Regions from separate parts of the Micromonospora sp. NPDC000089 genome, predicted to be linked through region 1. Evidence: predicted binding sites of a transcription regulator. Region 1 holds the regulator's gene; each other region holds the start of a gene.

The links. The regulator HrcA, encoded in region 1, represses chaperone genes, less so after heat shock. The targets are predictions, from matches to a motif close to GGTTNGCACNCTCNNNNNGAGNGTGCNAACC.
Positions count from the first base shown of each region.
Region 2: groES (co-chaperone GroES) is a predicted target of HrcA. The motif match lies at 1,997-2,027, and genes of this name have one in related genera.
Region 3: groL (chaperonin GroEL) is a predicted target of HrcA. The motif match lies at 8,285-8,315, and genes of this name have one in related genera.

Region 1 is NZ_JBIAZT010000021.1:15,149-25,257, reverse strand. Features, by position in the region: gene ACFY3U_RS26120 (carbohydrate ABC transporter permease) at 1-77, shown strand, start outside; gene ACFY3U_RS26115 (MOSC domain-containing protein) at 124-765, shown strand; gene ACFY3U_RS26110 (hypothetical protein) at 965-1,831, opposite strand; gene ACFY3U_RS26105 (enoyl-CoA hydratase-related protein) at 1,928-2,710, opposite strand; gene hemW (radical SAM family heme chaperone HemW) at 2,730-3,953, shown strand; gene ACFY3U_RS26095 (DUF4870 domain-containing protein) at 4,033-4,662, opposite strand; gene hrcA (heat-inducible transcriptional repressor HrcA) at 4,875-5,897, shown strand; gene dnaJ (molecular chaperone DnaJ) at 5,971-7,119, shown strand; gene ACFY3U_RS26080 (16S rRNA (uracil(1498)-N(3))-methyltransferase) at 7,121-7,855, shown strand; gene ppk2 (polyphosphate kinase 2) at 7,873-8,787, opposite strand; gene ACFY3U_RS26070 (SDR family NAD(P)-dependent oxidoreductase) at 8,861-9,622, opposite strand; gene ACFY3U_RS26065 (histidine triad nucleotide-binding protein) at 9,669-10,028, shown strand; gene ACFY3U_RS26060 (serine hydrolase domain-containing protein) at 10,025-10,109, shown strand, end outside.
Region 2 is NZ_JBIAZT010000010.1:161,422-171,530, forward strand. Features, by position in the region: gene groL (chaperonin GroEL) at 1-1,477, opposite strand, end outside; gene groES (co-chaperone GroES) at 1,548-1,862, opposite strand; gene ACFY3U_RS19745 (methyltransferase domain-containing protein) at 2,113-3,327, shown strand; gene ybaK (Cys-tRNA(Pro) deacylase) at 3,357-3,836, shown strand; gene ACFY3U_RS19755 (sugar ABC transporter substrate-binding protein) at 4,017-5,120, shown strand; gene ACFY3U_RS19760 (ATP-binding cassette domain-containing protein) at 5,198-6,022, shown strand; gene ACFY3U_RS19765 (sugar ABC transporter permease) at 6,019-7,278, shown strand; gene ACFY3U_RS19770 (ROK family protein) at 7,295-8,476, shown strand; gene ACFY3U_RS19775 (DUF4142 domain-containing protein) at 8,573-9,388, shown strand; gene ACFY3U_RS19780 (hypothetical protein) at 9,478-9,732, opposite strand; gene tsaD (tRNA (adenosine(37)-N6)-threonylcarbamoyltransferase complex transferase subunit TsaD) at 9,750-10,109, opposite strand, start outside.
Region 3 is NZ_JBIAZT010000007.1:58,295-68,403, reverse strand. Features, by position in the region: gene ACFY3U_RS15070 (TetR/AcrR family transcriptional regulator) at 1-271, shown strand, start outside; gene ACFY3U_RS15065 (hypothetical protein) at 506-1,228, shown strand; SAM riboswitch class I at 1,332-1,467, shown strand; gene thrC (threonine synthase) at 1,479-2,765, shown strand; gene ACFY3U_RS15055 (GNAT family N-acetyltransferase) at 3,018-4,037, shown strand; gene paaN (phenylacetic acid degradation protein PaaN) at 4,090-5,763, shown strand; gene ACFY3U_RS15045 (GNAT family N-acetyltransferase) at 5,873-6,403, opposite strand; gene ACFY3U_RS15040 (cold-shock protein) at 6,625-6,828, shown strand; gene ACFY3U_RS15035 (hypothetical protein) at 6,936-8,237, shown strand; gene groL (chaperonin GroEL) at 8,515-10,109, shown strand, end outside.

The DNA of each region.
Region 1 (10,109 bases):
TGCCGGTGATCGTCTTCTTCCTGCTGGTGCAGCGGCGGATGACCTCCGGCCTGGTGGCCGGCGCGGTCAAGGGCTGATTTTCCGGGTGTCGGGGAGCGCGGCCCCGCGGCTAGGCTGACCGCCATGACGGGCAGGGTGGCGGCGGTGAACCTCGGCACGGTGACCGAGGCGGATTGGGCCGGCGACGCGAGCGGTCGCAGCGGCATCGACAAGCGGCCGGTCGACCGGCCGGTGCTGGTGCGCGCGACCGGCGTGGACGGCGACTTCATCGGCGAACGGGCCCACCACGGCGGCCCCGACCAGGCGGTCTACGCCTACGCCGAGGAGGACGCCGGGTGGTGGGCGGCCGAGCTGGGCCGGGGCATCCGCAGCGGCGGGTTCGGCGAGAACCTCACCACCTGGGCGGTCGACGTCACCGGCGCGGTGATCGGCGAGCAGTGGGCGGTGGGCGAGGCGCTGCTGCAGGTGACCAAGCCGCGCACCCCGTGCACCACCTTCGCCGGCTTCTGGGGCGTACCGGATCTGATCAAGCGGTTCACTGAGCGGGCGGCGCCGGGGGCGTACCTGCGGGTGCTGCGCGAGGGAGCGGTCGGCCCGGGGGACCCGGTCGAGGTGGTGGACCGGCCGGCGCACGGGGTGACCATCGGCGAGGTGTTCCGGGCGTTCAGCCTGGAGCCGGAGCTGCTGCCCCGGCTGCTCGACGCGGCCGAGCTGCCCGAGCCGCTGCTGGACAAGGCGCGCCGCCGGGTGGCCGGCGCCCACTGACCCGCGCGGCACCTGACCGCGGCGTCGCCCGCCCCGGCCGCAGCCGTCGGCCCGGCAACGGCCGCGCCGGGTAGGGCCGCGCACCGGGCCGGGTAGGGCCGCGCACCGGGCCGGGTAGGGCCGCGCACCGGGCCGGGTAGGGCCGGGTAGGGCCGCGTACCGGGCCGGGTAGGGCCGCGCACCGGGCCGCCGAGGTGGATCAGCCCTCGGTGGGGAAGACCTCCGCCAGCACCCGGGCGTCGCTCGGCCGGCCGTCGGCGACCTTGACCCAGTTGCCGTCGCGAGCCGTCCACTCCAGGTCGGCGAAGCGGACCCGCTTCACGCCGTGGTCGGTGGCGTGCGAGACCAGCCAGTGGGCGTACCGCCAGCCGTCGCGCCGGTCGGGAGCCGAGACGGTCAGCCCGGCCAGCTCGGTTGTCGGGGCGGTGTCGGGCACGCCCCAGTCCAGGGCCAGGCCCCGGGTGAGCGCCGCCGCGGCGACCGCGCCGCGCATCGCCGGTGAGCCGCCGACCGTGCAGGCGACCGCGCCGGTCGCGTCGCCGAGCAGGGCGCGGGTCAGCACCTCCGCCTCGTCGGCCCACTTCTGGTAGGCGGTGGGGAAGGCGGACCGCTGCACCGCCTGGGCGGCCTCGGTGACCTCCATGCCCTCCCAGCCGCGCACCTTCTTCAGGGCCGCGTAGAACCGCTCTGCCGCGTAGCGCTCGTCGCGGATCTGGGCCGGCGTGCCCCACCCCTGGCTGGGCCGCTGCTGGAACAGGCCGATCGAGTCGCGGTCGCCGTCGGGCAGGTTGCGCAGGCCGGACTCCTGGAAGGCGGTGGCCAGCGCCACCACCACCGCGCGCTCCGGCATCTGCCGCTGGCTGCCGATCGCCGCGATGGTGGCCGCGTTGGCCATCTGGTCGGCGTCGAGCACGACGGTGCCGTCGGCGCGTACCGTGCAGCTGCGGCCGGCCATCGGCAACCCGAGCTGGTCGCCGAGGTGGCGGACCACGACCCAGACCCCGAGAAGGGCGACCACCGCGACCACGACGCCGGCTGCCACGAATGTCCGAGTTCGCACCCGCACCTCCTGATCGACAGTCCGACCAGCGTACGTCCCGATCAAGGCGAGACGGGTCGGCCGACCGGTTCACATTTCCCGGGACGAATCGAAAGAAACCGACTATTCGCCCGGCACCCAGGCGGCGTCGCGCTTCTCCCGGAAGGCCAGCACGCCCTCCCGGCCCTCGTCGGAGAGGAAGTAGCCGGTGGACAGTGCGCCCAGCGCGGCCACCTCGGCGCGCAGGTCGGTGGCGGCCGGCCGGCGCAGCAGCTCCTTGGCGCCGGCGAGCGCCCGCGGGGCGCCGCGCACCAGCGCCGCGCACCAGTGCGCCACGATCGCGTCCAGCTCGTCCGCCGGCACCGCGGCGGTCACCAGGCCGACCTCGGCGGCCCGCCGCCCGTCGAAGGTGTCGCCGGTCAGGTAGAGCTCGGCAGCGGCCCGCGGGGCCAGCCGGGGCAGCACGGTGGCCGAGATGACCGCCGGGATCACCCCGATCCGCACCTCGGTGAAGGCGAACATCGCCTCCCGCGCGCAGACCGCCAGGTCGGCCGCCGCGATCAGCCCCAGACCGCCGGCCCGGGCCGGCCCGGCCACCCTGGCCAGCACCGGCTTCGGGCACTCCCGGACCGCGACCAGCACGTCGCCGAGCATGCCGGCCGGCACGCTGCCGCTGGCGTACGCGGCGGCGGTCTCCTTCAGGTCCGCCCCGGAGCAGAAGACCGGGCCGGTGTGGTCCAGCACGATCACCCGGACCGCGTCGTCCGCCACCGCGGCGGCCAGCCCGGCCAGCAGCTGGGTCATCAGCGGGGTGGACAGGGCGTTGCGGTTGTGCGGGCTGTCCAGGGTGAGGGTGGTCACCCCACGGGCCGTGGCGACCCGCACGAGAGCGTCCGGAGAGGTCATGCCGGGCACACTAGTGGCCATGCCCGGCGTCCTTCCAGAAGGCGAGACCGTCCCCGTCGACGGAACGCTGCCCGCCGCCGCCCTGACCTCGGTCGGCGCGCGCGGATTCGGGGTGTACCTGCACGTGCCCTTCTGCGCCAGCCGCTGCGGCTACTGCGACTTCAACACGTACACCGCCGCCGAGCTGGGCGGGGGCGCCGACCGCGAGTCGTACGCCGACACCGTGCTGGCGGAGCTGGCGCTGGCCGCCCGGGTGCTCGGCGACGCCCCGCCGCCGCGGGTGGACACCGTCTTCGTCGGCGGCGGCACCCCGACCCTGCTGCCCGCCGACGACCTGGCCCGGATCCTGGACGGCATCGACCGCACCTGGGGGCTGGCCGCTGACGCCGAGGTGACCACCGAGGCCAACCCCGAGTCGGTCACGCCGGAGTCGCTGAAGACCCTGCGGGCCGCCGGCTACACCCGGATCTCGCTGGGCATGCAGTCGGCCGCGCCGGGGGTGCTGGCGATCCTGGACCGCCGGCACCGCCCCGGCCGGGCCGCCGAGGCCGCCCGCGAGGCCCGGGACGCCGGCTTCGACCACGTCAACCTGGACCTGATCTACGGCACGCCGGGGGAGAGCGCCGACGACTTCGCCGCCTCGCTGGAGCAGGTGGTCGCCGCGGGGGTGGACCATGTCAGCGCGTACGCCCTGATCGTCGAGGACGGCACCCGGCTGGCCGCCCGGATGCGGCGCGGCGAGCTGCCGTACCCCTCGGACGACGTGGCGGCGGACCGCTACCTGGCCGCGGAGGCCGCGCTCGACGCGGCCGGTTTCTCCTGGTACGAGGTGTCCAACTGGGCCCGCTCCGAGGCGGCCCGCTGCCGGCACAACCTGCTCTACTGGACCGGCGCCGACTGGTGGGGCCTGGGCCCGGGGGCGCACAGCCACGTCGGCGGGGTGCGCTGGTGGAACGTCAAGCACCCTTCGGCGTACGCGAAGCGGCTGGCCGCGGGGGAGTCGCCCGGGCTGGCCCGGGAGCTGCTCACCGCCGACGAGGCGCACATGGAGGACGTGATGCTGCGGCTGCGGCTGGCCGACGGGCTGCCGCTGGCCGCGCTGGACACCGCCGGGCGGCCCGGCGCCGAGCGGGCGCTCGCCGACGGGCTGCTCGACCCGGAGCGGTTCGCTAGCGGGCGGGCGGTGCTCACCCTGCGCGGCCGGCTGCTCGCCGACGCGGTGGTCCGCGACCTGCTGCCCTGAACGCCCCGAAACCCCAGCCGGGCGACCCCGGCCGGGCGGGGTGGAACACGCCGGCCGGCCCGGAGGCCGGCCGGCACGCTCACTTGATCATGCTGATGCTCATCGGGTAGCGGTAGAGCTCCCCCTCGTTGGCCCGGACGCCGGCCAGGATGCCGAAGACCACGCCGAGGATCACGGCCGCGCCGACCGCGACGAAGCCGATCAGGATGCAGCTCAGGATCCAGCCGACCAGGCCGACGACCGACCAGAGCAGCTGGAAGTTGAGCGCCGCCACGGCGTGCTGGCGGACGGTCGGCGACTGGTTGCCGCGGGCCAGCATGGCGACCAGCGGGGGCAGCCAGCCGAGCACGCCGCCGCTGACGAACATCGCCGCGGCGCCACCGAAGTGCGCGACCAGGGCCCAGGTCTTGTCGTCGTTGCTGGCCCAGCCGCCGCTCGGCGGGCCGTACGCGCCGCCGGTCGGGTAGCCGGCGCCCGCCTGCGGGTAGCCGGCACCCGGTGCGGCGTAGCCGCCCGGCGGAGGGTAACCGCCCGACGGCGGCTGGTCACCGGGCGGCGGCGGATAGCCACCGGGCGGGGGATAGCCGCCCGCGCCGGACGCCCCGGACAGTGGTGCGGTGGGTGGCTCGTACGACGAGCCGGACGGTGCGGTCGGGTCCGGGCGGTCGCCGGGGTCCCCCGCGCCGGGAGGGCGAGGTGGTTCAGTCATGCCGTCACGGTAGGGGCTGCCGGCAAGGGGTGACCAGAGCGACATCGCCCGGCTTGTCCGGCTGAACGGCTCTACCGTCGCGCCCGGCGTCCGGCGCTGATCATCGCGCCGGTGCGGACGCCGACGTAGACTGGCACTCGCTACAGTCGAGTGCCAGAGCGCTCGCCCGGCGCGCACCCGCCCCGGGCCGACGTGCGTCAGGAGGTGGACGGATGGGTCTCGACGACCGCAAGCTCGCGGTGCTGCGCGCGATCGTCGAGGACTACGTCGCCACGCAGGAGCCGGTCGGCAGCCGTGCCCTGGTCGAGCGGCACCAGCTCGGGGTCTCCCCGGCGACGGTCCGCAACGACATGGCCGTGCTGGAGGAGGAGGGCTACATCCGGCAGCCGCACACCAGCGCCGGCCGGGTGCCCACCGACCGCGGCTACCGGCTCTTCGTCGACCGGCTCTCCCGGGTCAAGCCGCTCAGCCCGGCCGAGCGCCGGGCGATCGAACGCTTCCTGGTCGGCGCGGTCGACTTGGACGATGTGGTGCACCGCACGGTGCGGCTGCTGGCGCAGCTCACCCGGCAGGTCGCCGTGGTGCAGTACCCGTCGCTGGCCCGCTCCTCGGTGCGCCACCTGGAGCTGGTGCCGATCTCCACCACCCGGCTGATGCTGGTCATGATCGCCGACACCGGCCGGGTCGAGCAGCGGCTGGTCGAGCTGCCCGCGCCGGTCCCCGCCGACGACGTCACCGACCTGCGCCGGCTGGTCAACGAGAAGCTGGTCGGCAGCCGGCTGTCGGAGACCCCGCCGCTGGTCCAGGCGCTGGTCGAGGAGTCGCCGCCGCAGCTGCGCGGCGCCATGACCACGCTGTCCAGCGTGCTGCTGGAGACCCTGGTGGAGCGCACCGAGGAGCGGCTCGCGCTGGCCGGCACCGCCAACCTGACCCGGGGCGGCATCCTCGACTTCCAGGGCTCGCTGCGGCCCATCCTTGAGGCGTTGGAGGAGGAGGTCGTCCTGCTCAAGCTGATCGGCGAGGCCGAGCCCAGCACCACCCGGGTGCTGATCGGCGACGAGAACGAGATCGACAACCTGCGGGCCGCCTCGGTGGTCAGCACCGGGTACGGCCCGGGTGCGACCATCGTCGGGGGCCTGGGGGTGCTGGGCCCCACCCGGATGGACTACCCCGGCACCATCGCCACGGTGCGCGCCGTGGCACGCTACGTGGGCGAGCTGCTGGCCCAGAACTGACCAGTCAGGGCCGACGGCCGGCTCCGGCCGCCGACCGGCGCAACGCGAGACGAACATGAGGACACCGAACGCAGTGGCCAGGGACTACTACGGCATTCTCGGCGTGAGCCGGGAGGCCTCCGACGACGAGATCAAGCGCGCCTACCGCAAGCTGGCGCGGCAGTTCCACCCGGACGTCAATCCGGACCCGGAGGCACAGGAGAAGTTCAAGGACATCAACGCCGCGTACGAGGTCCTCTCGGACGATCGCAAGCGGCAGATCGTCGACCTGGGCGGCGACCCGCTCGCCCCGGGTGGCGGCGGCGCCGGTGGACCGGGCGGGCCCGGCGGGGCCGGCCCGTTCGTCGGCTTCCAGGACATCATGGACGCGTTCTTCGGCGGCGCCGCCGGTGGCGGGGCGCGCGGTCCGCGCCCGCGTACCCGGCCGGGCGCCGACGCGATCCTGCGGCTGGAGCTGGACCTGCACGAGACCGCGTTCGGGGCCGAGGCGCCGATCACGGTGGACACCGCCGTGCTCTGCACCACCTGCGCCGGCGCGGGCACCGCGGCGGGCACCCACCTGGCCACCTGCGAGGCGTGCGGCGGCCGGGGCGAGGTGCAGTCGGTGCAGCGGACCTTCCTCGGCCAGGTGGTCTCCGCCCGGCCGTGCACGGTCTGCCAGGGGTACGGCACGACCATCCCGCACCCCTGCCCGACCTGCGCCGGCGACGGCCGGGTGCGCACCCGGCGCTCGCTGACCGTGAAGATCCCGGCCGGGGTCGAGGACGGCATGCGGATCCGGCTCGCCCAGCAGGGTGAGGTGGGCCCGGGCGGCGGCACCGCCGGCGACCTCTACGTGGAGATCCACGAGCGGCCGCACGACGTCTACTCGCGCAAGGGCGACGACCTGCACTGCCGGGTCACCGTGCCGATGACCGCCGCCGCGCTCGGCACCCGGCTGACCATCAAGACGCTGGACAGCGAGGAGATCGTCGACGTCAAGGCCGGCACCCAGCCGGGCAGCACGCTGCGGCTGCGCGCCCGGGGGGTGCCGCACCTGCGCGGCACCGGCCGCGGCGACCTCTACGTCCACCTGGACGTGCGCACCCCCACCAAGCTGGAGCCGGAGCAGGAGCGGATGCTGCGCGACTTCGCCAAGACCCGGGGTGAGGAGATCGCCGAGCTGACCAAGCAGGGCGGCTTCTTCTCCCGGATGCGCGACGCGTTCAACGGGCACGCCTGAGGTGTCCGCGCCGCTGTTCCTGGTCGACACACTGCCGACCGGCGACACGTGGACCCTGGACGGCCCGGAGGGGCACCACGCGGCGACCGTGCAGCGGCTGCGGGTCGGCGAGGAGCTGCTGCTCGCCGACGGTCGGGGCGGCACGGCCGCCGCGCTCGTCACCGCCGTCGGCCGGGGCACCCTCGACGTCCAGGTCACCTCCCGGGGGTACGCGGACGCGCCGGTGCCCCGGGTGGCCGTGGTGCAGGGCATCGCCAAGGGCGACCGGGGCGAGCTGGCCGTGCAGGCGATGACCGAGGTCGGGGTGGACGAGATCGTGCCCTGGGCGGCGTCCCGCTCGGTGGTGCAGTGGCGCGGCGAGCGGGGCGTACGGGCCCGGGAGAAGTGGGTGGCCACCGCTCGGGAGGCGGCGAAGCAGGCCCGCCGGCCCTGGCTACCGGTGGTGGCCGGCGCGCCGGACGAGTCGACCGGCACGGTGGCCCGGCGGATCGCCGGGGCGGCCGCCGCCTACGTGCTGCACGAGGAGGCCACCGAGCGGCTGACCACCGCCGCGCTGCCGGAGGCCGGCGAGATCGTGCTGGTGGTCGGCCCGGAGGGCGGCATCGCCCCGGCCGAGCTGACCGCCTTCGCCGACGCCGGCGCCCGCCCCGTCCGACTCGGCCCGTCGGTCCTGCGCACCTCGACCGCCGGCGTAGCCGCCCTCACCGTCCTCGCCACCCGCCTCTCCCGCTGGTAGGCAGGCGGTCCGGCGGGTCAGGGGCGGGGGAAGACGGGGACGGGTTCCTCCTCGGGGGCGAGGTCGAGGCCGGCGGGGCCGACGATCAGCGGGTCGGGCACGCCGAGCGCCTCGTCGTCCCGGTTGGTGTAGTCGAAGCGGCTCAGCACGTGCCGCATCGCCTCCAGCCGGGCGCGCTTCTTGTCGTTGCTCTTCACCACCGTCCACGGCGCGTCCGCGGTGTCGGTCCAGAAGAACATCGCCTCCTTGGCCTCGGTGTACTCGTTCCAGCGGTCCAGCGAGGCGATGTCCATCGGGGAGAGCTTCCACTGGCGTACCGGGTCGACCTGGCGGACGGCGAACCGGGTGCGCTGCTCGTTCTGCGACACCGAGAACCAGAACTTGACCAGCCGGATGCCCGAGCGCACCAGCATCCGCTCCAGCTCCGGGGCCTGGCGCAGGAACTCCAGGTAGTCCCGCCGGCCGCAGAAGCCCATCACCCGCTCCACGCCGGCCCGGTTGTACCAGGACCGGTCGAACAGCACGATCTCGCCGGCCGCCGGCAGGTGCGCCAGCCAGCGCTGGAAGTACCACTGGGTGGACTCCCGCTCGTTCGGCTTGGTCAGCGCCACCACGTGGGCGCCGCGCGGGTTGAGGTGCTCCATGAAGCGCTTGATCGTGCCGCCCTTGCCGGCCGCGTCCCGCCCCTCGAAGATGATCACCAGGCGTTCGCCGGTCTCCTGGATCCACTCCTGGAGCTTCAGCAGCTCGATCTGGAGCAGCCGCTTGTGGTGGTCGTACTCGTCGCGGGCCATCCGGTGGTCGTACGGGTAGTTCTCCCGCCAGGTGTCCACCGGGCTGCCGTCCGGGCGCAGCAGCACCGGGTCGTCGTCGTGGCCGTCCTCCACCCGGTAGTCGGCGGAGAGGTCCAGCAGGGTGGGGGTGTCGGTCATGCTCCACGCAGTTACCCCGCCGAATGGCGTTCAGCCACCTGGAGATGGCTGGCAGTTTGCTGAACGGTGACGCTCAGGTACGCAGGTACGAGGCGCCGTTGAGATCGATCACCGTACCGGCGGCCCACTCCGCCTCGGGCGAGGCGAGCCAGTGCACCGCCGCGGCGATCTCCTCCGGTCGGGCGACCCGACCGAACGGGCTCTGCGCCCGGACCGCGTCGCCGCGCGGTGACTTCAGGTGCTCGTTGGTCATGTCCGTCTCGACGAAGCCCGGCGCCACGCTGGCCACCCCGATGCCGTACGGGGCCAGCGCCACCGCGAGGGACTGTGCCATCGCGTTCAACCCCGCCTTGCTCGCCCCGTACGCCGGATTCGCCGGCTCGCCCCGGAACGCGCCCCGGGACGAGACGTTGACGATCCGCCCACCCCGCTCCCGCATGTGCTGGGCCGCGCACCAGGCGGCGTTCGCCGCGCCCACCAGGTTGGTGTCCAGCACCTCCCGCCAGCGCTGCCGCCACTGCTCGTAGCCGGTCTCGAAGACCGGGTGCGGCGGGTCCGCCGGGCCGAACACGCCGGCGTTGTTGACCAGCACGTCCAGCCCGCCGAGCAGCTCGGCTGCGGAGTCCACCATGGCGCGTACCGCGTCCGGGTCGGCCAGGTCGGCGCGGACCACCACGTGCCCGTCGCCGGGCAGCTCGGCGCGGAGCGCCTCGGCCAGCTCCGCCGAGTCGCGGTGGTGGATCGCCACCCGGTCCCCGCCCGCCGCGAACGCCCGGGCCACCGCCCGTCCGATGCCCCGCGAGGCCCCCGTCACCAGCACCGCCCGTGAAGTCACGGGGCACATCATGCCGCAGCCGGCCGCCGCGCCTTACCATGCCCCAATGGAACCCGACTGCCTGTTCTGTCGCATCGTCGCCGGCGAGATCCCGGCCACCGTCGTCCGGGAGACCGACCGCACGCTCGCCTTCCGCGACATCGGCCCGAAGGCGCCGGTGCACGTGCTGGTGATCCCCAAGGAGCACTACGCGGACGTGGTGACGCTCGCCCAGAGCGACCCGGCGCTGGCCGGCGAGGTGCTGGAGACGGCGGCCGCGGTGGCCGAGGACGAGGGGCTGCTCGGCGACGGCTTCCGGCTGATGTTCAACACCGGGGCGTACGGCGGGCAGGAGGTCTTCCACGTGCACGCGCACCTGCTCGGTGGCGCGCCGCTCGGCCCGATGCTGGCCCGGGACCTGGCGTGACCGGGGCGGTCGACCGGTTGGCGCGGCTGACCCGCCTGGTCCAGTCGCAGGCGCGGGTGCCGGCGCTGGCGGTCGCCCTGC
Region 2 (10,109 bases), on a different contig from region 1:
CGATGATGCCGGCCTTGACCAGGTCGACGTACTCGCCGCGGGCGGCGTCGAGGCCGTTGCCCCACTCCTGCTCGGCGACCTTCTGGGTCACCACGTAGCCGTCGTGGCCGGCGTTCTGGGCGATCCAGCGCAGCGGCTCGACCAGCGCCTTGCGGACGATCGACACACCGGTCTTCTCGTCCCCGGTCAGGCCCAGGTCGTCGGCGAGCACCGGCAGGATCTGCGCCAGCGCGGCGCCACCACCGGGCACCGTGCCCTCCTCGACGGCGGCCTTGGTGGCGGCGATCGCGTCCTCGATGCGGTGCTTGCGCTCCTTCATCTCGACCTCGGTCGCCGCGCCCACCTTGATGACCGCGATGCCGCCGGAGAGCTTCGCCAGCCGCTCGGCCAGCTTCTCCCGGTCCCACTCGGAGTCCGAGGCCTCGATCTCCTTGCGGATCTGGGCGACCCGGTCGGCGACCTCGGCGGACTGGCCGCCGCCGTCGACCACGGTGGTGTTCTCCTTGTCGACCACGACCCGCCGGGCGGTGCCGAGCACCTCCAGGCCGACCTGGTCGAGCTTGTAGCCCAGCTCCGGGGCGACCAGCTCGGCGCCGGTCAGGATCGCCATGTCCTGCAGCATCGCCTTGCGGCGGTCGCCGAAGCCGGGGGCCTTGACCGCGCAGACCTTGAGGGTCTTGCGGATCGAGTTGACCACCAGGGTCGACAGCGCCTGGCCGTCGACGTCCTCGGCGACGATCAGCAGCGGCTTGCTGTTCTGCAGGACCTTCTCCAGCAGCGGCAGCAGCTCCTCGATCGCGGAGATCTTCTGCGTGGTGATGAGGATGTACGGGTCCTCCAGGACCGACTCCTGCGACTCCAGGTCGGTCACGAAGTTCGGCGAGATGAAGCCCTTGTCGAACTGCAGACCCTCGGTCACCTCCAGCTCGGTGGTGAGCGCGGAGCCCTCCTCGACGGTGATGACACCGTCGCGGCCGACCTTCTCCATCGCCTCGGCGATCAGCTCGCCGATCGTGGCGTCCTGCGCGGAGATGGTCGCGACGTGCGCGATCGACTCCTTGCCGGTCACGTCCACGGCCCGGTCCAGCAGCGCCTCGGAGACCTTGGTGGCCGCCGCGTCAATGCCGCGCTTGAGGCCGGACGGGTTCGCCCCGGCGGCCACGTTGCGCAGGCCCTCGCGGACCATCGCCTGGGCCAGCACGGTCGCGGTGGTGGTCCCGTCGCCGGCGACGTCGTTGGTCTTGGTCGCCACCTCCTTGACCAGTTGCGCGCCGAGGTTCTCGTACGGGTTGGTGAGCTCGATCTCCTTGGCGATGGTCACGCCGTCGTTGGTGATCGTGGGCGCACCGAATTTCTTGTCCAGGACGACGTTGCGCCCGCGCGGGCCGAGGGTGACCTTGACCGTGTCCGCGAGGGCGTTGACACCGTGCTCGAGCAGGTGTCGGGCGTCGTCCGAGAAGCTCAGGATCTTCGCCATCTGTATCCCTTCGAAGCGACGTTGCCCCGGCCCGGCGAGCCGGACCGGGGCAACGACACTGATCGGTTGCTTACTTCTCGATGACCGCGAGGACGTCGCGGGCGGAGAGCACCAGGTACTCCTCGCCGGCGTACTTGATCTCGGTGCCGCCGTACTTCGAGTACAGAACGGTGTCGCCGACCTTGACGTCGAGCGGCACGCGGTTGCCCTTGTCGTCGATCCGGCCCGGGCCGACAGCGAGGACGGTGCCCTCCTGCGGCTTCTCCTTGGCGGTGTCGGGGATCACGATGCCCGAGGCCGTGGTGGTCTCAGCCTCGTTCGCCTGGACCACGATGCGGTCCTCGAGCGGCTTGATCGCAACCTTGGTCGCGGTAGTCACGGGCATACCCTCCTGGGGTACTTGGTTTCGTTGCCGATCGAGATTCCGACCAGCGTCAATCTGCCACATGCCACCGGGCGGGGCCGTCGTCGCGGGTGCCGGTCCGCCTGGCGTTTCGCGCCCGCGCCGGATGGCCCGGGAGCTGGCACCCTCAGGGTGAGAGTGCTAATCGCAGGTTATTCCTCGGCTAGCACTCCGTCAAGGAGAGTGCCAGCCCGGCGCCCGGCGAGTCGGGGCGTACCGCGAGAATGTCGGGATGGATCTCGACCAGCTGGCGGCGTTGCGTACCCCCGCGGGGTCGGCCGCGCTCGCCGCGGCGGCCGAGGTGGCCGGCGGCGACCCGCTGGCCGCGGCCGCCGGGCTACGCGCCGCCGGGCTGCCCGCCGACCTGGCCGCGGCGGCGCTCACCCAGGCCGAGCTGCGCCGGCGGGCGGTCGGCAAGTTCGGCCCGGCCGCCGCCGGGATGTTCCTCACCCGGGCCGGGCTGGAGCAGGCCACCCGGCGGGTGGTCGCCGACCGGCGGGCCGCGCGGCTGCGCGCCGCCGGGGTACGCACGCTGGCCGACCTGGGTTGCGGCCTCGGCGCCGACGCGCTCGCCGCGGCCCGCGCCGGCATCCGGGTGTACGGCGTGGAGGCCGACCCGGTGACCGCCGCGATGGCTGCCGCGAACGCCGAGGCGGCCGGGCTGGCAGACCTGTTCACGGTCGAGTGCGGGGACGCGACGGCGTTCGACGTGGGCCGGGTCGACGGGGTCTTCTGCGATCCCGCGCGTCGGCGGGCCGGCACCGGGCGGCGGATCTTCGACCCGAACGCCTACTCCCCGCCGTGGGACTTCGTCACCGGGCTGGCCGAGCGGGTCCCGCACACCGTGGTGAAGGTGGCCCCCGGCATCGACCACGCGCTGGTTCCGGCCGGCGCCGAGGCCGAGTGGGTGAGCGTGGACGGGGACCTGGTGGAGGCCGCGCTGTGGTGCGGCGAGCTGGCGGACGTCCCCCGCCGCGCCACCCTGCTGCGGGAGCGGGCCCGGCCCGACGCGTCCGGCGGAGGCGCCACCTACCAGCTCACCGGCACCGGAACGGTGGACGCCGCGGTGGGCCCGGTCGGGCGGTTCCTCTACGACCCGGACTCGGCCGTGGTGCGCGCCCACCTGGTCGCCGAACTGGCCACCGACCTCGACGCCACGCTGGCCGACCCGTCGATCGCCTACCTCTACGCGGACGCGCCCCGGCCCACCCCGTTCGCCCGCTGCCTGGAGATCACCGACGTGCTGCCGTTCTCGCTGAAGCGGCTGCGCGCGCTGCTGCGTGAGCGCCGGACCGGCCGGGTGGAGATCCTCAAGCGCGGCTCGGCGCTGGAGCCGGAGAAGCTGCGCCGCGACCTGCGGCTGGCCGGCGATGCGGCGGCGAGCCTGGTGCTCACCCGGGTCGCCGGGGCGCCGACCGTGCTGGTGTGCCGACCCGTCGCGGGCTGATCCCCACCCGGCCGGCTAGCGTGACGGGCATGGCGGGACAGGGCACCCCGGCGACGGCACTGCTGGCGAAGCGGAAGATCGCGCACCGCACCCACCCGTACGACGTGTCGCCGGACGCGCCGAACTACGGGGCGCTGGTCGCCGCGGCGCTCGGGGTGCCGCCGGAGCGGGTGTTCAAGTCGCTGGTCACCGAGGTCGACGGCGGGTTGACCGTGGCGGTCGTCCCGGTCACCGGCGAGCTGGACCTCAAGGCGCTCGCCGCGGCGGTCGGTGGCAAGCGGGCCGCGCTGGCCGACCGGGCGGTGGCCGAGCGGGCCACCGGGTACGTGCGCGGCGGGATCAGCCCGCTGGGCCAGCGCCGCCGGCTGCCTACGGTGCTCGACTCCTCGACGCTCGAGCACGACACCGTCTACGTGTCGGCGGGCCGCCGGGGCCTGCAGCTGGAGCTGGCCCCGGCCGACCTGGTGGCGCTGACCGACGCCACCACCGCCCCGGTCGCGGCGCGCTGACCGCCCGGGAGCAGACTGACCGGGATCGACAATTTCCGCGCCGGCTCGTCCGCGTTACGGGATTGTTACTGCCCTTTCCCGAACTGACGACTCCCCCGGTCTTGCGCGGGTCGGACCGGGAGCAATACGTTGCCGCTCACAACAAACGGGCCGCCACCACCGGAGAAAGGACCCGTGCAGATGCGCAAGGGCCTGCTCGCCCTCACCGCCGTCGGCCTGCTGGCCACCGGCGGCACGGCCGGTTGTGACCAGTCCGCCAGCGGCAGCCAGGCCGGCGGCCGGAGCCCGAAGATCGGCGTGATCCTGCCGGACAGCAAGACCTCCGCCCGCTGGGAGGGCGCGGACCGTCGATTCCTCAAGGAGGCGTTCGACGCCGCCGGCATCAGATCCGACATCCAGAACGCCCAGGGCGACAAGTCGCAGTTCTCCAACATCGCCGAACAAATGATCACCAATGGCGCCACGGTTCTGATGATCGTCAATCTGGATAGCGGCACCGGCAAGGCGGTGCTGGAGAAGGCGCGGTCCCAGGGCGTCGCCACCATCGACTACGACCGGCTCACCCTGGACGGCTCCGCCCAGTACTACGTCAGCTTCGACAACCAGGCGGTGGGCAAGCTGCAGGGCGAGGGCCTGGCCCGGTGCCTGGCCGAGCGCCCGGGCGACCGGCGGACGGGCGCGCCGGTGGTGGCCTTCCTGCACGGCTCACCGACGGACAACAACGCCACCATGTTCAAGGACGGCTACGACTCGGTGCTCGCCCCGAAGTTCGCCGCCGGGGATCTCGTCCGGGGCCCCGAGCAGTGGGTGCCGGACTGGGACAACGCGCAGGCCGGCGTGCTCTTCGAGCAGATGCTCACCCGTACCCAGGGGCGGATAGACGGCGTCCTCGCGGCCAACGACGGCCTGGGCAACGCGGCGATCTCGGTGCTCAAGAAGAACAAGCTCAACGGCCGGATCCCGGTGACCGGGCAGGACGCCGACGTGCAGGGGCTGCGCAACATCCTCGCCGGCGACCAGTGCATGACCGTCTACAAGGACATCAAGGAGGAGGCGCGGGCGGCCGCCGGTCTCGCCATCGCGCTGGCCCGGGGGGAACGCAAGGAGACCGCCCAGACCGTCCGCGACCCGAAGAACGGCCGGGACGTGCCGGCCATCCTGCTCACCCCGAAGGTCGTCTACGCCGACGACGTCAAGGACGTGATCGCCGACGGCTTCGTCGACCGGGACAAGGTGTGCGCCGGGGCGTACGCCAGACTCTGCGCCGACGCCGCCATCCGCTGACCGCACCCCCACCGACCGACGCCGCCGCCCGCGGCAACCGCCCGGCGGGACCGACCCGAAGCGCGAAGGAGCCTCCCGTGTCCGGAACCCCCCTGCTGGAAGTCCGCGGGATCGACAAGAGCTTCGGTCCCGTCCAGGTGCTGCGCGACGTCGGCCTCTCCGTGCATCCGGGCGAGGTGACGGCGCTGGTGGGCGACAACGGGGCCGGCAAGTCGACCCTGGTGAAGTGCATCAGCGGCATCCACCCGACCGACTCCGGGCAGTTCCTCTTCGAGGGCCGGCCGGTCACCGTCACCAGCCCCCGGGACGCCGCCGCGCTCGGCATCGACGTCGTTTACCAGGACCTGGCGCTCTGCGACAACCTGGACATCGTGCAGAACATGTTCCTCGGGCGGGAGCGGCGGCACGGCATCGTGCTCGACGAGCCCACCATGGAGCAGATGGCCGCGGAGACGCTCGCCGGCCTCAACGTGCGCAACGTGCACTCGCTGCGGCAGCACGTCTCCAGCCTCTCCGGCGGCCAGCGGCAGACCGTCGCCATCGCCAAGGCGGTGCTCTGGAACAGCCGGCTGGTCATCCTGGACGAGCCGACCGCGGCGCTCGGCCTGGCGCAGACCGCCCAGGTCCTCGAGATCGTCCGCCGGCTCGCCGACAACGGCCTCGCGGTGGTGCTCATCTCACACAACATGAACGACGTCTTCGCCATCTCCGACCGGATCGCCGCGCTCTACCTCGGCCAGATGGTCGCCCAGCTGCGCACCACCGACGTCACCCACTCCCAGGTGGTCGAGCTGATCACCACCGGGCGGTCGGGCTCGCTCGGCCTGGACGCCGAGCCGGCCTGGCACCTCACCGACGACGGCGACGAGCCGGTCCAGCTGACCCCGGGAGCCCGCCGATGACCGCCACCCTGCCCCGCCAGGAGGGGCCCACCCGGCTCGACCCCACGCCGACCGTCGCGGACCACGTTCGCGACTACCTGGCCCGGGTACGCGGCGGCGACCTCGGCTCGCTGCCGGCCGTGATCGGCCTGACCGTGCTCTGCCTGATCTTCGCGCTGGTGCGGCCGGTCTTCCTCTCGGCGGCCAACTTCGCGAACCTGTTCACCCAGGGCGCCGCGGTCACGGTGATCGCGATGGGCCTGGTCTTCGTCCTGCTGCTCGGCGAGATCGACCTCTCCGCCGGCTTCGCCAGCGGGGTGTGCGCGACCGTACTGGCCAACGTGGTCAGTGTGCTCGGCTACCCCTGGTACGTGGCGGTGCTCGCCGCGGTCGCCACCGGCGTGCTCATCGGCCTCGCCATCGGCGTCCTGGTGGCCAAGGTGGGCATCCCGTCCTTTCTGGTCACCCTGGCCGGGTTCCTCGCCTTCCAGGGCCTGGTGCTGCTGCTGATGAAGGAGGGCACCAACGTCTCGATCAGCGATCCGGTGATCATCGCGATCGAGAACAACTTCGTACCGCCGGCGCTCGGCTGGCTGCTGGCCGGCCTCACCGTGCTCGGGTACGCCGCCGGACGGCTGCTGCGGCACCGCAACCGGGCCGCCCGCGGCCTGACCACCGAGCCGGTCGCCGTGGTCGCGGCCCGGATCCTCGGGCTGGCCCTGCTGCTCGGCGTCGCCGTCCACGTGCTCAACACCGAACGCAGCATCAACCCGCTGATCAGCTCCACCCGGGGGATGCCCGTCGTGGTGCCGCTGATCGGCGCGCTGCTGGCGTTCTGGACCTTCGTGCTCAACCGCACCGCGTACGGCCGGCACCTGTACGCGGTGGGCGGCAACCCGGAGGCGGCCCGGCGGGCCGGCATCAACGTGGACCGGATGAAGATCTCCGCGTTCGTGATCTGCTCCGGGATGGCCGCGATCGGCGGCATCATCGCCGCCAGCCGGGACCGGTCGGTCGACCCGAACACCGGCGGCAGCAACGTCCTGCTGTACGCGGTGGGCGCCGCCGTGATCGGCGGCACCAGCCTCTTCGGCGGCAAGGGACGGGTGATCCACGCGGTGCTCGGCGGCGCGGTGGTGGCTGTCATCATCAACGGCATGGGCCTGCTGGACCTCAGCTCCGGGCTGAAGTACACCTTCACCGGGCTGGTGCTGCTGCTGGCGGCCGGCGTCGACGCGCTGACCCGCCGCCGATCCGCCGCCACCGGCCTGCGCTGACCAGGGAGCCGGGACGATGCGGGCGGGACCGAGCCAGGAGGAGATCCGGCGGCAGAACCTCGGGGCGCTGCTGCGGCACGTGCACGTGCACGGGGCCACCTCGCGCGCCGAGCTGACCACCACCCTCGGGCTCAACCGCAGCACCATCGGCGCGCTCACCGCCGACCTGACCGGCGTCGGCCTGGTCAGCGAGGGCTCCACGAAGGAGACCGGCCGGGCCGGCCGGCCGTCGCTGGTCGTCCGGCCGGAGTCGGCCCGGGTCTACGCGTACGCGTACTCCATCGAGGTGGACCGGCTGCGGGCCGCGCGGGTCGGTCTCGGCGGCACGGTGCTCGACCGCCGGGACCTGGAACGGCCGCGCGGCCTGGACGCGGCGGAGACCGCGCCGCTGCTGGCCGGCGCGCTCAAGGAGATGCACCAGCACGTGCCGGTGGGGTCGTTCTGCGTGGGCGCCGGGGTGGCGGTCTGCGGCATGGTCCGCCGGGCCGACGGCCTGGTCCGGCTCGGGCCGGCCAGCGGTTGGGTGGACGAGCCGATCGGCGCGGCGCTCGCCGCCGAGCTCGGCATCGACGTGGCGGTCACGGTGGCGAACGTGGCGGACACCGCCGCCTTCGCCGAGCACGCCCGCGGCGTCGCGGCCGGCTGCGACAACGTCATCTACCTGTACGGGGACGTCGGAGTGGGCGCCGGCATCATCGCCGGCGGCCGGCGGCTCACCGGCCACGGCGGGTACGGCGGCGAGGTCGGGCACATGGTGGTGGTGCGCGACGGCGCGCCCTGCGAGTGCGGGTCCCGGGGCTGCTGGGAGACCGAGATCGGCGAGCACGCGCTGCTGCGGGCGGCCGGCCGCTCCGACGCCCGGGGGCGGGACGCGTTGCTGGCCCTGTTCGACGCCGCCGGCCGGGGCGACGCGCGTGCCCAGCGGGCGGTCCGCCAGGCCGGCGACTGGCTGGGCTTCGGGGTGGCGAACCTGGTCAACATCTTCAACCCGGAGATGGTCATCTTCGGCGGCACCATGCGGGACCTCTACCTGGCCGCCGCCGCCCAGGTCCGCAGCCGGCTCAACTCGATGGGGCTGCCCGCCTGCCTGGAGCACGTCCGGCTGCGCACCCCCAAGCTGGGCGAGGACGCGGCGCTGGTGGGCGCCGCCGAACTGGCCTTCGAACGGCTCCTCGCCGACCCGCTCGACGTCGGCTGAACCGATCGGCCCGGTGATCCGTACCAACGGACGCACGGGCGGCCGGTGCGCCGCCCGGCGACAGGCGTACGGCCCGGACCGAGGAGGCACCGCAGCATGGCACCGCTGAAATCCGCACGTCGTCGGCCCGGACACCGGGTGTTGGTGCTGTTCGGCACGCTGCTGGCCGGGGTCGTGGCCCTGCCCGGCGTGGCGCTGGCCGCCCCCGGGTCACAGGCCGCCGCCGCTCCCGCCGCGCGGGCCGTGGTCGCCCCCGCCGTGGCCGTTCCCGGGGCGCGGGCCGTGGTCGCGCCCGGGGTGCAGATGAACGCCGCCGACATGACCCTGCTCAACGGCGTCCGGCTCGCCGGGCTCTGGGAGATGCCGGCCGGCCAGATGGCCGCCCAGAAGGGCCAGTCCCCCCGGGTACGGGAGATCGGGGCGGAGATCGCCCGCCAGCACGGCGTCCTCGACCAGCTGGTGGTGGACGCCGCCAACAAGCTGGGCGCGACCCTGCCGACCGATCCCACCACCGAGCAGAAGGGGTGGCTGACCGAGATGCAGAACGCGACCGGCGCGCAGTTCGACCAGATCTTCGTCACCCGGCTGCGGGTGGCGCACGGAAAGATCTTCCCGGTGATCGGCGCGGTCCGGGCCAGCACCCGGGACGCCACCGTCCGCAAGCTCGCCGAGCAGGCGAACAAGTTCGTCAACGATCACATGGAGATGCTGGAGAGCACCGGACTGGTCCGTTGGCAGCAGCTGCCGCCCGCCGCGATGCCGCCGGCCCAGAGTGACTCGCTGATCGCCGCGGCACGGGCCGGCGCCGCCGGCCCGTCGGCCGGGGTCAGCACCACCGTGGTCTGGGCGGTCTTCCTGCTCGCGCTGGGCACCGGCGGTCTCGCCACGTTCCGCATCATGCGGCGCAGCTGACCGCCCGAACGCCGTTGGCCGGCGGCGGTGGCGCTCCCGGGCCGCCGCCGGTCAGCGGTCCGTCGGTCGGCGGCCCGCTGATCGGCTGGTCAGCGGTCGACCTGGGTGAAGTCCCAGGCGTGCGGGGGGCGGGCGACCAGCAGGGCGGGCGGTTCGGGCAGCGGGCGCGGGCTGCTGCGCCACTTCGAGATCACCACCACCCGGTGGTCGGTGGAGGAGAACACCTCGCTGGACAGGTGCAGCGGGTCGTGCTCGAACTCCGGCAGCGCGGTGTCGCAGACCCAGGTGATCAGGTCGGCGAGCGTGTACGGCTCGGCCCGCGCCTCCCACATCCGGACGATCACGTCGGTCATCCCCTCCGTCACACGCTGACCGTGGTCAACGGCATCGCCGAGTCGGCGGGCAGGTCCAGCCGGCTCGGCGCCACCCCGGCGGCCACCAGGTGCGCGCCGAGCGCCGCGACCATCGCGCCGTTGTCGGTGCAGAGCTTCGGCCGCGGCACCCGGACCCGGACGCCGTACCGCTCGGCCCGCTGCTCGGCCATCGCGCGCAGTCGCGAGTTCGCCGCCACTCCCCCGCCGATCACCAGCGTCTCCACCCCTTGGGCCCGGCACGCGTCGAGCGCCTTGGCGGTGAGCACGTCGCAGACCGCCTCCTGGAACGAGGCCGCCACGTCCGCCACCGGCACCGGCTCGCCGGCCCGCTGCCGCGCCTCCACCCA
Region 3 (10,109 bases), on a different contig from region 1:
GCGCTCCATGCTCACGAACGCCGACGCCGCCGATCGTTACCGAGCCGCCGGTGAGCCCCAGCTCAACCAGCTCACCGAGGCGATTCCGACACCCGACGCCGACCTGCGCGCGAGTCTGCTCAGCGCGATCATCCACGGCGTCATAGCTGATCGATACCTACTGCGCCTCACGCACCTCGCGGACGCGCCGCCCGAGCAGATCATCGACCTGCTGCGCCCGTGCTTTCAAAGCCTGACCACACCGCCGCCGGCGTCGCCGACGCCCCTGTAGCGAGCCGCGGGCTCTGCCGTTCCGGCAACCGTCTCACCCAGATCTCCAGCGGCGACCTACCGGCGCGACCGGCCGTTCACCGCCGTCACCGACCGGGCGGCGGTGGTGGAGCCGGCGGCCGTCATTTCCGCTCAATGGGTGCAACCCGGTGCTTACCCCGACCGTAAACAGGGCATGTCCTTGATCCACAGCAGACGGTGGCGCACCCGCCGCCCGTCGACGACAGGAGTAGACATGGCCGTTCCGTACCGTCGCACCGCCGTCCTCGTCACGCTCGCCGCCCTCGCGGCCAGCCAGCAGGCCTGCGCGGCGGAAGACCCGGGCGGCACCGCGTCGACGCCGTCTCCGACCCTGGTCGCGTCCGCCACCGTCGAATCCACCCCGGCGACGCCGAGCGCCCCGGCCACCGGGCAGCCCGGCCCGACCCCGACGGGCACGACGGCCACCGCGACGCCTCGGCCGACGGCCGCCCCCGCCGGGCTGCTCTCCGGTAAGCGGCAGGTCCAGCTCTTCGCCCGCTGGCGCGGCAGCCAGGTGCCCGAGTCGGTGCTCACGGTCGGCGCTTCCGGCCGAGCCGAGGTGTCCGGCGACTTCGGTGACCGGGCGCTGTTCGTGCCGGTGCCCGCGCCCGGCGGGCGGCACCAGATCAAGACCGGCAAGCTGCGGTCCGGCGGTGAGCCGTACTGCCTGTCGATCAAGACCAACGGCAGCAAGCCGCTCACCCTGGTCGCCGCCGCCTGCGACACCCGCCAGGCCAGCCAGTTCTTCACCTTCGTCGGCACCGGGAAGGACAACCAGGGCCGGGCCACCTACGCGGTGCAGAACCGCGACGCGTACCTGCGCTGGAACCCGGAGGGCAGCTCGGGCCTGATCGCGGAGGAACTGGCCGACTCGGGGCCGGAGACCACGTTCGTCCTGGTGGACAAGGGCCCGGCCAGCCTGCCGGCGCTCGACTGATCCCGCGCCGGGTCCGCGGCTGCCGGCCGCGGGCCCGGTTCACAGGATGGGAGCGCCTCGGCGATCGCGGCGGGCCTGGCTAGACTCGGCGGCACAACTGCATACCTCATCCAGAGGGGCTGAGGGATACGGCCCGACGACGCCCCGGCAACCACCCCGTGCGCTCACCGCAGAGCGACCGACGGGGCAGGTGCCAATTCCGTCCCCGCCGCACCGTGCGGTGCGGGGAAAGATGAGAGGACTCCTCGACATGACGTCGACGCTTCCCGCCGCCGGTATCGACACCGCCGCCAGCCCCGCCCGCGCCCTGGTCTGCCGCGCCTGTTCGGCGCGCTACCCGCTGGCCGCCCAGCACGCCTGTTACGAGTGTTTCGGCCCGCTGGAGGTCGACTACGACGCCGCCGCGCTGGCCACCGTCACCCGCGAGCAGATCGAGGCCGGGCCGCAGAACATCTGGCGGTACGCCGGCCTGCTGCCCGCCGGTCAGGACCCGGCCGGTCGGGTCACCTTGGACCCGGGGCTGACCCCGCTGGTGGCGGCCCCCCGGCTCGCTGCCGAGCTGGGCATCACCGCGCCGCTGTGGGTCAAGGACGACAGCGCCAACCCGACCCACTCGTTCAAGGACCGGGTGGTCTCGGTGGCGCTCACCGCCGCGAAGGCGCTCGGCTTCACCCGCTTCGCCTGCGCCTCCACCGGCAACCTGGCCAACTCGGTAGCCGCGCACGCCGCCCGCGCCGGCACCCCCTCGGTGGTCTTCATCCCCGGCGACCTGGAGCAGGGCAAGGTGATCACCACCGCCGTGTACGGCGGCGAGCTGGTCGCCATCGACGGCTCGTACGATGACGTGAACCGGCTCTGCGGCGAGCTGGTGGAGACCGACGAGTTCGAGGACACCGCCTTCGTCAACGTGAACGTCCGGCCCTACTACGCCGAGGGCTCCAAGACCCTGGGGTACGAGGTGGCCGAGCAGCTCGGCTGGCGGATCCCGGCGCAGGTGGTGATCCCGATGGCCTCCGGCGAGCTGCTCACCAAGGTCGACAAGGCGTTCTCCGAGCTGGTGGAGATCGGGCTGGTCGAGGCGCCGGCCGGCGGCTGGAAGGTCTTCGGCGCTCAGTCGGCCGGCTGCAACCCGATCGCCGCCGCGCTGCACGCCGACACCGACACCATCACCCCGGTCAAGCCGACCGGCATCGCCAAGTCGCTCAACATCGGCGACCCGGCCGCCGGCGCGTACGCCCTGGAGGCGGTCCGCCGCACCGGCGGCTGGATGGAGTACGCCGACGACGACGAGATCCGCGCCGGCATCCGCGACCTGGCCCGTACGGCCGGGGTCTTCGCCGAGACCGCCGGCGGGGTGACCGTCGCGGTGCTGCGCAAGCTGGTCGAGTCCGGCCGGCTCGACCCGACGGCCGAGACGGTCGTCTTCAACACCGGCGAGGGACTCAAGACCATCGACGCGGTGGCCGCCCAGGTCGGCCCCACCCACCGCATCAAGCCCTCGCTGCGCGCGGCCCGGGACGCCGGCCTGCTCTCCTGAGGCCCGAGGCGGCAGACCGGGGAGTAGCTGGCGGTTTGCTGTGAGTGTGGAAAAACCCGCCGGTAGGGACTTGACGGCAGGAACCAGGCGGCGCAAGATGCTCCGTGCGGGAGGGCATTTCGCCGGAGACTTTTGAAGTTCTTACGACCCAACGCCGGAGGCGTTGTGCGAGTGTCCCTCCCGACCACGTCCGATCGGGCCAGCGAGTAATTCGCTGGCCCGATCGCTTTTCCGGCTGCCAGGCTCCCCGACATGAGCATCACGATCGCGTCGTTCGACGGCGCCGACCAGGCCGCGGTCGACGAGGCGTACCGGATCGGCGCGGCGGCCAACGACGCCGACCTGCCGGACTTCCCGCCGTTCTGCCGGCGACGCTTCGACGCGCTGTTCTCCACCCCGATGCCCGGCACCGCGACGCTCTGGGCGCTGGCCCGCCTCGACGGGGTGCCGGCCGGCTACCTGCAGCTCGACCTGCCGCAGCTCGACAACACCGACAACGCCACCGCCGAGCTGGTGGTCCACCCCGAGCTGCGGCGCCGCGGGGTGGGCCGGGCCCTGCACGCGTACGGGGTGCGTCTGCTGCGCGAGCAGGGGCGCAAGCGGGCGGTCACGATGACGGTCTCCGCGCTGCCCGACGGGCCGGACCGATCGGTGGCGGGCGACGCGTTCGCCGCCGCGACCGGAGCCCGGCCCGCGCTCGCCGAGGTGCGTCGCCGTCTCGACGTCGGTGAGATCGACCGACTCGCGCTGCGGGCGGCGCTGGCCGAGGCCCGCCCGCGCGCCGAGGGTTACCAGTCGGTCTGCTGGCAGGGTGCCACCGGGCCGGAGTACGTCGCGGACGTCGCCTACCTGGACGGCCGGTTGCTGATGGACGCGCCGATGGGCGACGTGCAGTGGGAGCCGGAGCAGGTGGACGCCGAGCGGGTCCGGGGCACCGAGCGGGCGCTGGACGCCCGGGGCCGCCGGCGCTACCACCTGGGGATGCGGCACGAGGCGTCCGGGCGGCTGGTCGCCTGGACCCTGCTGGACGTGGGCGCCGCCGCCGACTGGCACGCGTTCCAGCAGATCACCATCGTCGACCCGGACCACCGTGGGCACCGGCTCGGCCTGATCGCCAAGGCCGAGAACCTGCACCACCTGCTCACCCACGAGCCCGGGGTACGCGTCATCGACACCTGGAACGCGGCGGAGAACCAGCACATGATCGCCATCAACGAGCGGCTCGGCTTCCGCCCCGTCGACGCGTGGACCAACTGGCAGTTGACGATCTGAACTGTGACACGCCCCTACTGATCTGGGGGCTTCCTGTTGCATGATGGCGGGCATGACGGAGACCCCGCACCCCCTCTACGCCAGGCACGCCGACACCCTGGACCGCGCGCTGACCGCGATCTCCGAGCGCGGGTACTGGTCCGCCTACCCCGAGTCCCCCAGCCCCCGGGTGTACGGCGAGACCGCCGCCGCCGACGGCAGGGCGGCGTTCGAGGCGTACCTGAACGGCGACTTCCCGCTGGACCAGCCGGGCGACGGGGACACGGTCGCCACCGAGAGCAGCCCGTTCGGCCTGGCGCTGAACGTGCGCTACCCGCACGCCGCCGCCGACCAGCTGGTGGGCGCCGCGACAGTCGCGTTGCCGGCCTGGCGGGACGCCGGCCCGCAGGCCCGGGCCGGGGTCTGCCTGGAGATCCTGGACCGGCTGCACAAGCACATCTTCGAGCTGGCCAACGCGGTGCAGTTCACCAGCGGGCAGGCCTTCGTGATGGCCTTCCAGGCCGGCGGGGCGCACGCGCTCGACCGGGCGCTGGAGGCGGTCGCGTACGCGTACCGGGAGATGACCCGGCACCCGGCGACGGCCGGCTGGGAGAAGGCCGCCGGCAAGGGCGACCCGCTGCGGATGAGCAAGACGTTCCACGTGGTGCCGCGCGGGGTGGCGCTGGTGATCGGCTGCAACACGTTCCCGACCTGGAACTCGTACCCCGGGCTGTTCGCCTCGCTGGTCACCGGCAACCCGGTGATCGTCAAGCCGCACCCGCGCGCGGTGCTCCCGCTGGCGATCACCGTCCGGTACGCCCGCGAGGTGCTGACCGAGGCCGGCTTCGACCCGAACCTGGTGCAGCTCGCCCCCGAGGCGTCGGGGGAGAAGCTGGCCTCCACCCTGGCCCTGCACCCGGCCGTGAAGATCGTCGACTTCACCGGCTCCACCGAGTACGGCGACTGGCTGGAGGAGAACGCCCGGCAGGCGGCCGTCTACACCGAGAAGGCCGGCCTCAACACCGTCGTCGTCGACTCCACCGACGACTTCGCCGGGATGTGCCGCAACCTGGGCTTCACGCTCACCCTCTACAGCGGCCAGATGTGCACCACCAGCCAGAACATCCTCATCCCGGCCGGCGGCATCGAGACCGACCAGGGGCACAAGAGCTTCGACGAGGTGGCCGGCGGGATCGCCGCGGCGGTCGGCAAGCTCACCGCCGACCCGGCCCGCGGCGTGGAGCTGACCGGCGCGATCGTCAACGACGGGGTGCTGGAGCGGCTGGACGAGGTGACCAAGGTCGGCGAGCCGGTGCTCGAGTCGCGTACGGTCGAGCACCCGACGCTGCCCGGCGCGGTGGTGCGGACGCCGACCATCGTCAAGCTGGCCGCGGACGACACCGGCACGTTCGGCCGGGAGTGGTTCGGCCCGATCTCGTTCGCCATCGCCACCGAGTCGACCGCGCACAGCCTGGAGATCATGCGGGGCACGGTCGGCGAGAAGGGCGCGCTGACCGCCGCCGTGTACTCCACCGACGAGGCGGTGCTGGACGCCGCAGAGGGCGCCGCGATCGAGGTCGGCGTGCACCTGTCCTGCAACCTGACCGGCGGGGTCTTCGTCAACCAGTCGGCCGCGTTCTCGGACTTCCACGGCAGCGGCGCCAACCCGGCGGCGAACTCCGCCCTGACCGACGGCGCGTACGTGGCCAACCGGTTCCGCATCGTGCAGTCCCGCCGCCACGCCTGACCCCCTACCCATTCGCGCGCTTTCACGCAAGGAGTGGCCATCTGCCGCCGGATGGCCACTCCTTGCGTGAAAACTGCGCTCTGAGCAGATGACCGCGGGGAGCGTGAGGTCAGGCGGGGCGGCGCATCTGCAGTTCGCGCATGACCGGGACGGTGGGGTGCGGGACGCGTACGCCGGTGTCGGTGAAGCCGATCTTCTGGTACGCCCGGTACGCGCGGTCGTTGCCGACCACCACCTCCAGCAGCAGCTGCGGCCGGCCGCACTCGTGGGACCAGGCGCCCACCGCGTCGACCAGCGCGCCGAGCAGCCCGCTGCCGCGCCAGGTCGGGGTCACGTACACCGCGTAGACCACCGTCAGCGCCGGCTCGTCCGGGCTGACCGTGCCGCCGGCGTGCCCGACCAGCCGGCCGTCGGCCTCCGCGACGAACTGGGCGGTGTGCCGCCCCGCCGCGACCTGGGCGATCCGGGCGGCGTACTCGGCGTGCGGGCGGGCGGCCGCCTGGGCGACCGTCTCCAGGAAGGCCAGTGGGGTGTCGGCCAGCATCTCCAGCCGCAGCGCCCGCATCCGGGCGGCGTCCTCGGGCCGGACCCGGCGGACGGTGACCGTCGAGTTGTCCGGGTGGGCCGGGGCAGGTGTCATGCCGCCATGCATACCGCAACGACGGCTGACGATGGCTCGGACACCGCAAACCGTGGCGGAATGTGCCGATTTGTGGTCGTGCGGTGCCGTCACTGCTCGTGTAGCGTGCGATTTCGGTCACCTTGCGCGGTCGTCGCCGGCCAGCCGCAAGGGTGGGCCTCCGGTGCCGTCCCCGTCGGCGCCGGGTGGTGGAACGCCGCGCACAGTGAGGAAGTGGCACCGTGGCACAGGGCAGTGTGAAGTGGTTCAACGCCGAGAAGGGCTACGGCTTCATCGCCGTCGACGGCGGGCAGGACGTCTTCGTTCACTTCTCAGCGATCGAGATGGACGGCTACAAGGCGCTGGACGACGGCCAGCGGGTGGAGTTCGAGATCACCCAGGGGCAGAAGGGTCCGCAGGCCGAGCGGGTCCGCGTCATCGCCTGATCCCCGGCCGCGGCGGTCCGCCCGCCGGGCCCACCTCGGGGCCGCGGCCCGGGCCGGCGCCAGGGAAGATCATGAGCCGTTCCAGGCGTCGTCGCTGAGGAGGCTCCATGTCCGAGCAGTTCCCGCCGGGGTCGGCCGAGCCGCACCGCGGTGACCCGACCGGCCCGGGGTCGTCCACCCCGTCGCCGGACCCGACCGCCGCCCCGGCCGCACCCGGCTGGCCGGCCCAGCCCGCCTGGCCGAGCCAGTCCGCCTGGCCTTCCTCGCCCGGCGCCGGGCCCGCTCACCCGGGCGAGCCCGTGCCCGGCCAGCCCGTGCCCGGCCAGCCCGTGCCCGGCCAGCCCACGGCGGGCCAGCCCGCGGCCGGCACCCCGGCGCCCGGCCTTCCCGGTCAGCCCGCGCCGGGTCACCCCGGTCAGCCCGCGACCGGCTGGCCCGTGCCGAGCCAGCCGATGCCCGGCCAGCCCTGGCCGGCGCCGGCGCCGGGCTGGGGGTATCCACCCGCCGGCGGATTCCCGCCCGGCGCCGGGCCGTACCCCGGCCAGCAGCCGTACGGGGGGTCGGTCCCCGGTGGCCACGACCCCGCCGACCCGCTGGTCAACCCGCCGTACGCCGGGGTGAACGGCTGGTTCGCCCGCTGCCTCGGTGCGGCCCGCCGCGGCTGGCGGATCCTGCTGCCGGTGCTGCTGCTCACCCAGACGGTGCCCGCCGCGGTGGTCTCGCTGCTGTCGCTGGGGCTGACCCCGAATCCCGAGTCGGTGGCGCCGGACGGCTCGCTGCCGCCGGGCTACCTGAGCGACATCGCCGTGTACGGCGGCGCGGTGCTGGTCGCCACGTTCCTCCTCGGCTTCGTGCAGAGCGTGGGCTGGGCGGCCGGCACCTGGGTGGTCGCCCGGCAGGCCGCCGGCGAGCCGGTCGACCTGGGCGGGGCGCTGCGCTACGGCGGGCGTCGGGCGCTCGGCCTGTGGGGCTGGACGCTGCTGATCACCGTGATCATCACGGCCGGCGTCTGCTTCTGCGTGCTGCCCGGGGTCTACCTGACCTTCGCGCTGGCGCTGGGTGGCCCGGTCTACCTCTTCGAACGGAGCAACCCGATCGGTCGCTCGTTCCGGATGTTCCACGACCGGCTCGGCCTGGTGCTGGGGCGGGTGGCCCTGGTCGGGGCGGCTCTGGTGCTGGGCAGCGTGCTCGGCGGGGTGGTGGAGTCGGTCGGACTGCTCCCGTTCGGCGCCGACCCGCTGGCGTCGCCCGGCACCGCCGTGGGCGCCGTGCTGGTGATCGTGGCGTGCGCGGTGCTGGTCGTTCCGGCGTACCTGGCGCAACTGGTCGGGCTGGTGGTGACGTACGCGGAGCAGCGCGCCCACGAGGGCCCGGTGAACGCCGCCCGACTGTTGGCGGAACTCGGCTGACCGGCCCCATCGTGCTTGCACTCGGCAGGGGAGAGTGCTAAACAAGTCATTGGCACTCGCATACCGTGAGTGCCAATGGTCGGGGCGGTAGGGCCACGGCCGCGCCGGTGTCTCGATGGCACCGGCCGGCACGAGGCCGGTCGTCGCGGGCTGTCCGGCCCGACCGAGGAGGACGTCGTCGTCGCCAGGTGGCGACGTCCCCAAGGTGCGTACACCAGGCGGCCCATCCGGGATACACACTCGGGTGGCCCGTGAGTGTCCAGGAGGACAACGCCGTATGGCCAAGATGATCGCGTTCGACGAAGAGGCTCGCCGCGGCCTCGAGCGGGGCATGAACCAGCTCGCCGACGCCGTGAAGGTGACGCTCGGCCCCAAGGGCCGCAACGTGGTGCTCGAGAAGAAGTGGGGTGCCCCCACCATCACCAACGATGGTGTGAGCATCGCCAAGGAGATCGAGCTCGAGGACCCGTACGAGAAGATCGGCGCCGAGCTGGTCAAGGAGGTCGCCAAGAAGACCGACGACGTCGCCGGTGACGGCACGACGACGGCGACCGTTCTGGCCCAGGCCCTGGTCCGCGAGGGCCTGCGCAACGTGGCCGCCGGCGCCAACCCGATGGCCCTGAAGCGGGGCATCGAGGCCGCCGTGGCCAGCGTCTCGGAGGAGCTGTCCAAGCTCGCCAAGGACGTCGAGACCAAGGAGCAGATCGCCTCCACCGCCTCCATCTCCGCCGGTGACAGCACCGTCGGCGAGATCATCGCCGAGGCGATGGACAAGGTCGGCAAGGAAGGCGTCATCACCGTCGAGGAGAGCAACACCTTCGGCCTGGAGCTCGAGCTCACCGAGGGCATGCGCTTCGACAAGGGGTACATCTCCGCGTACTTCATGACCGACCCGGAGCGCATGGAGGCCGTCTTCGACGACCCCTACCTCCTGATCGTCAACAGCAAGATCTCGTCGGTCAAGGACCTGCTCCCGATCCTGGAGAAGGTCATGCAGTCGGGCAAGTCCCTGCTGATCATCGCCGAGGACATCGAGGGCGAGGCCCTGGCCACCCTGGTCGTCAACAAGGTCCGGGGCACCTTCAAGTCGGTCGCCGTCAAGGCGCCGGGCTTCGGTGACCGCCGCAAGGCCATGCTCGCCGACATCGCCATCCTCACCGGTGGCCAGGTCATCAGCGAGGAGGTCGGCCTCAAGCTGGACGCCGTCGGCCTCGACATGCTGGGCCGCGCCCGCAAGGTCGTGGTGACCAAGGACGAGACCACCATCGTCGACGGTGCCGGTGACGCCGAGCAGATCCAGGGCCGGGTCAACCAGATCCGGGCCGAGATCGACAAGAGCGACTCCGACTACGACCGCGAGAAGCTGCAGGAGCGGCTGGCCAAGCTGGCCGGCGGCGTCGCGGTGATCAAGGTCGGCGCGGCCACCGAGGTCGAGCTCAAGGAGCGCAAGCACCGCATCGAGGACGCCGTCCGCAACGCGAAGGCCGCCGTCGAGGAGGGCATCGTCCCGGGTGGTGGCGTCGCGCTGGTGCAGGCCGGCAAGACCGCCTTCGACAAGCTCGACCTGGTCGGCGACGAGGCGACCGGTGCGAACATCGTCAAGGTCGCGCTGGACGCCCCGCTGCGGCAGATCGCCGTCAACGCCGGCCTCGAGGGTGGCGTCGTGGTGGAGAAGGTCCGTAACCTCGACGCGGGTCACGGCCTGAACGCCGCCAACGGCGAGTACGTCGACCTGCTGGCCGCGGGCATCATCGACCCGGCCAAGGTCACCCGCTCGGCGCTGCAGAACGCGTCGTCGATCGCGGCGCTCTTCCTCACCACCGAGGCCGTCGTCGCGGACAAGCCGGAGAAGACCCCGGCCGCCCCGGCTGG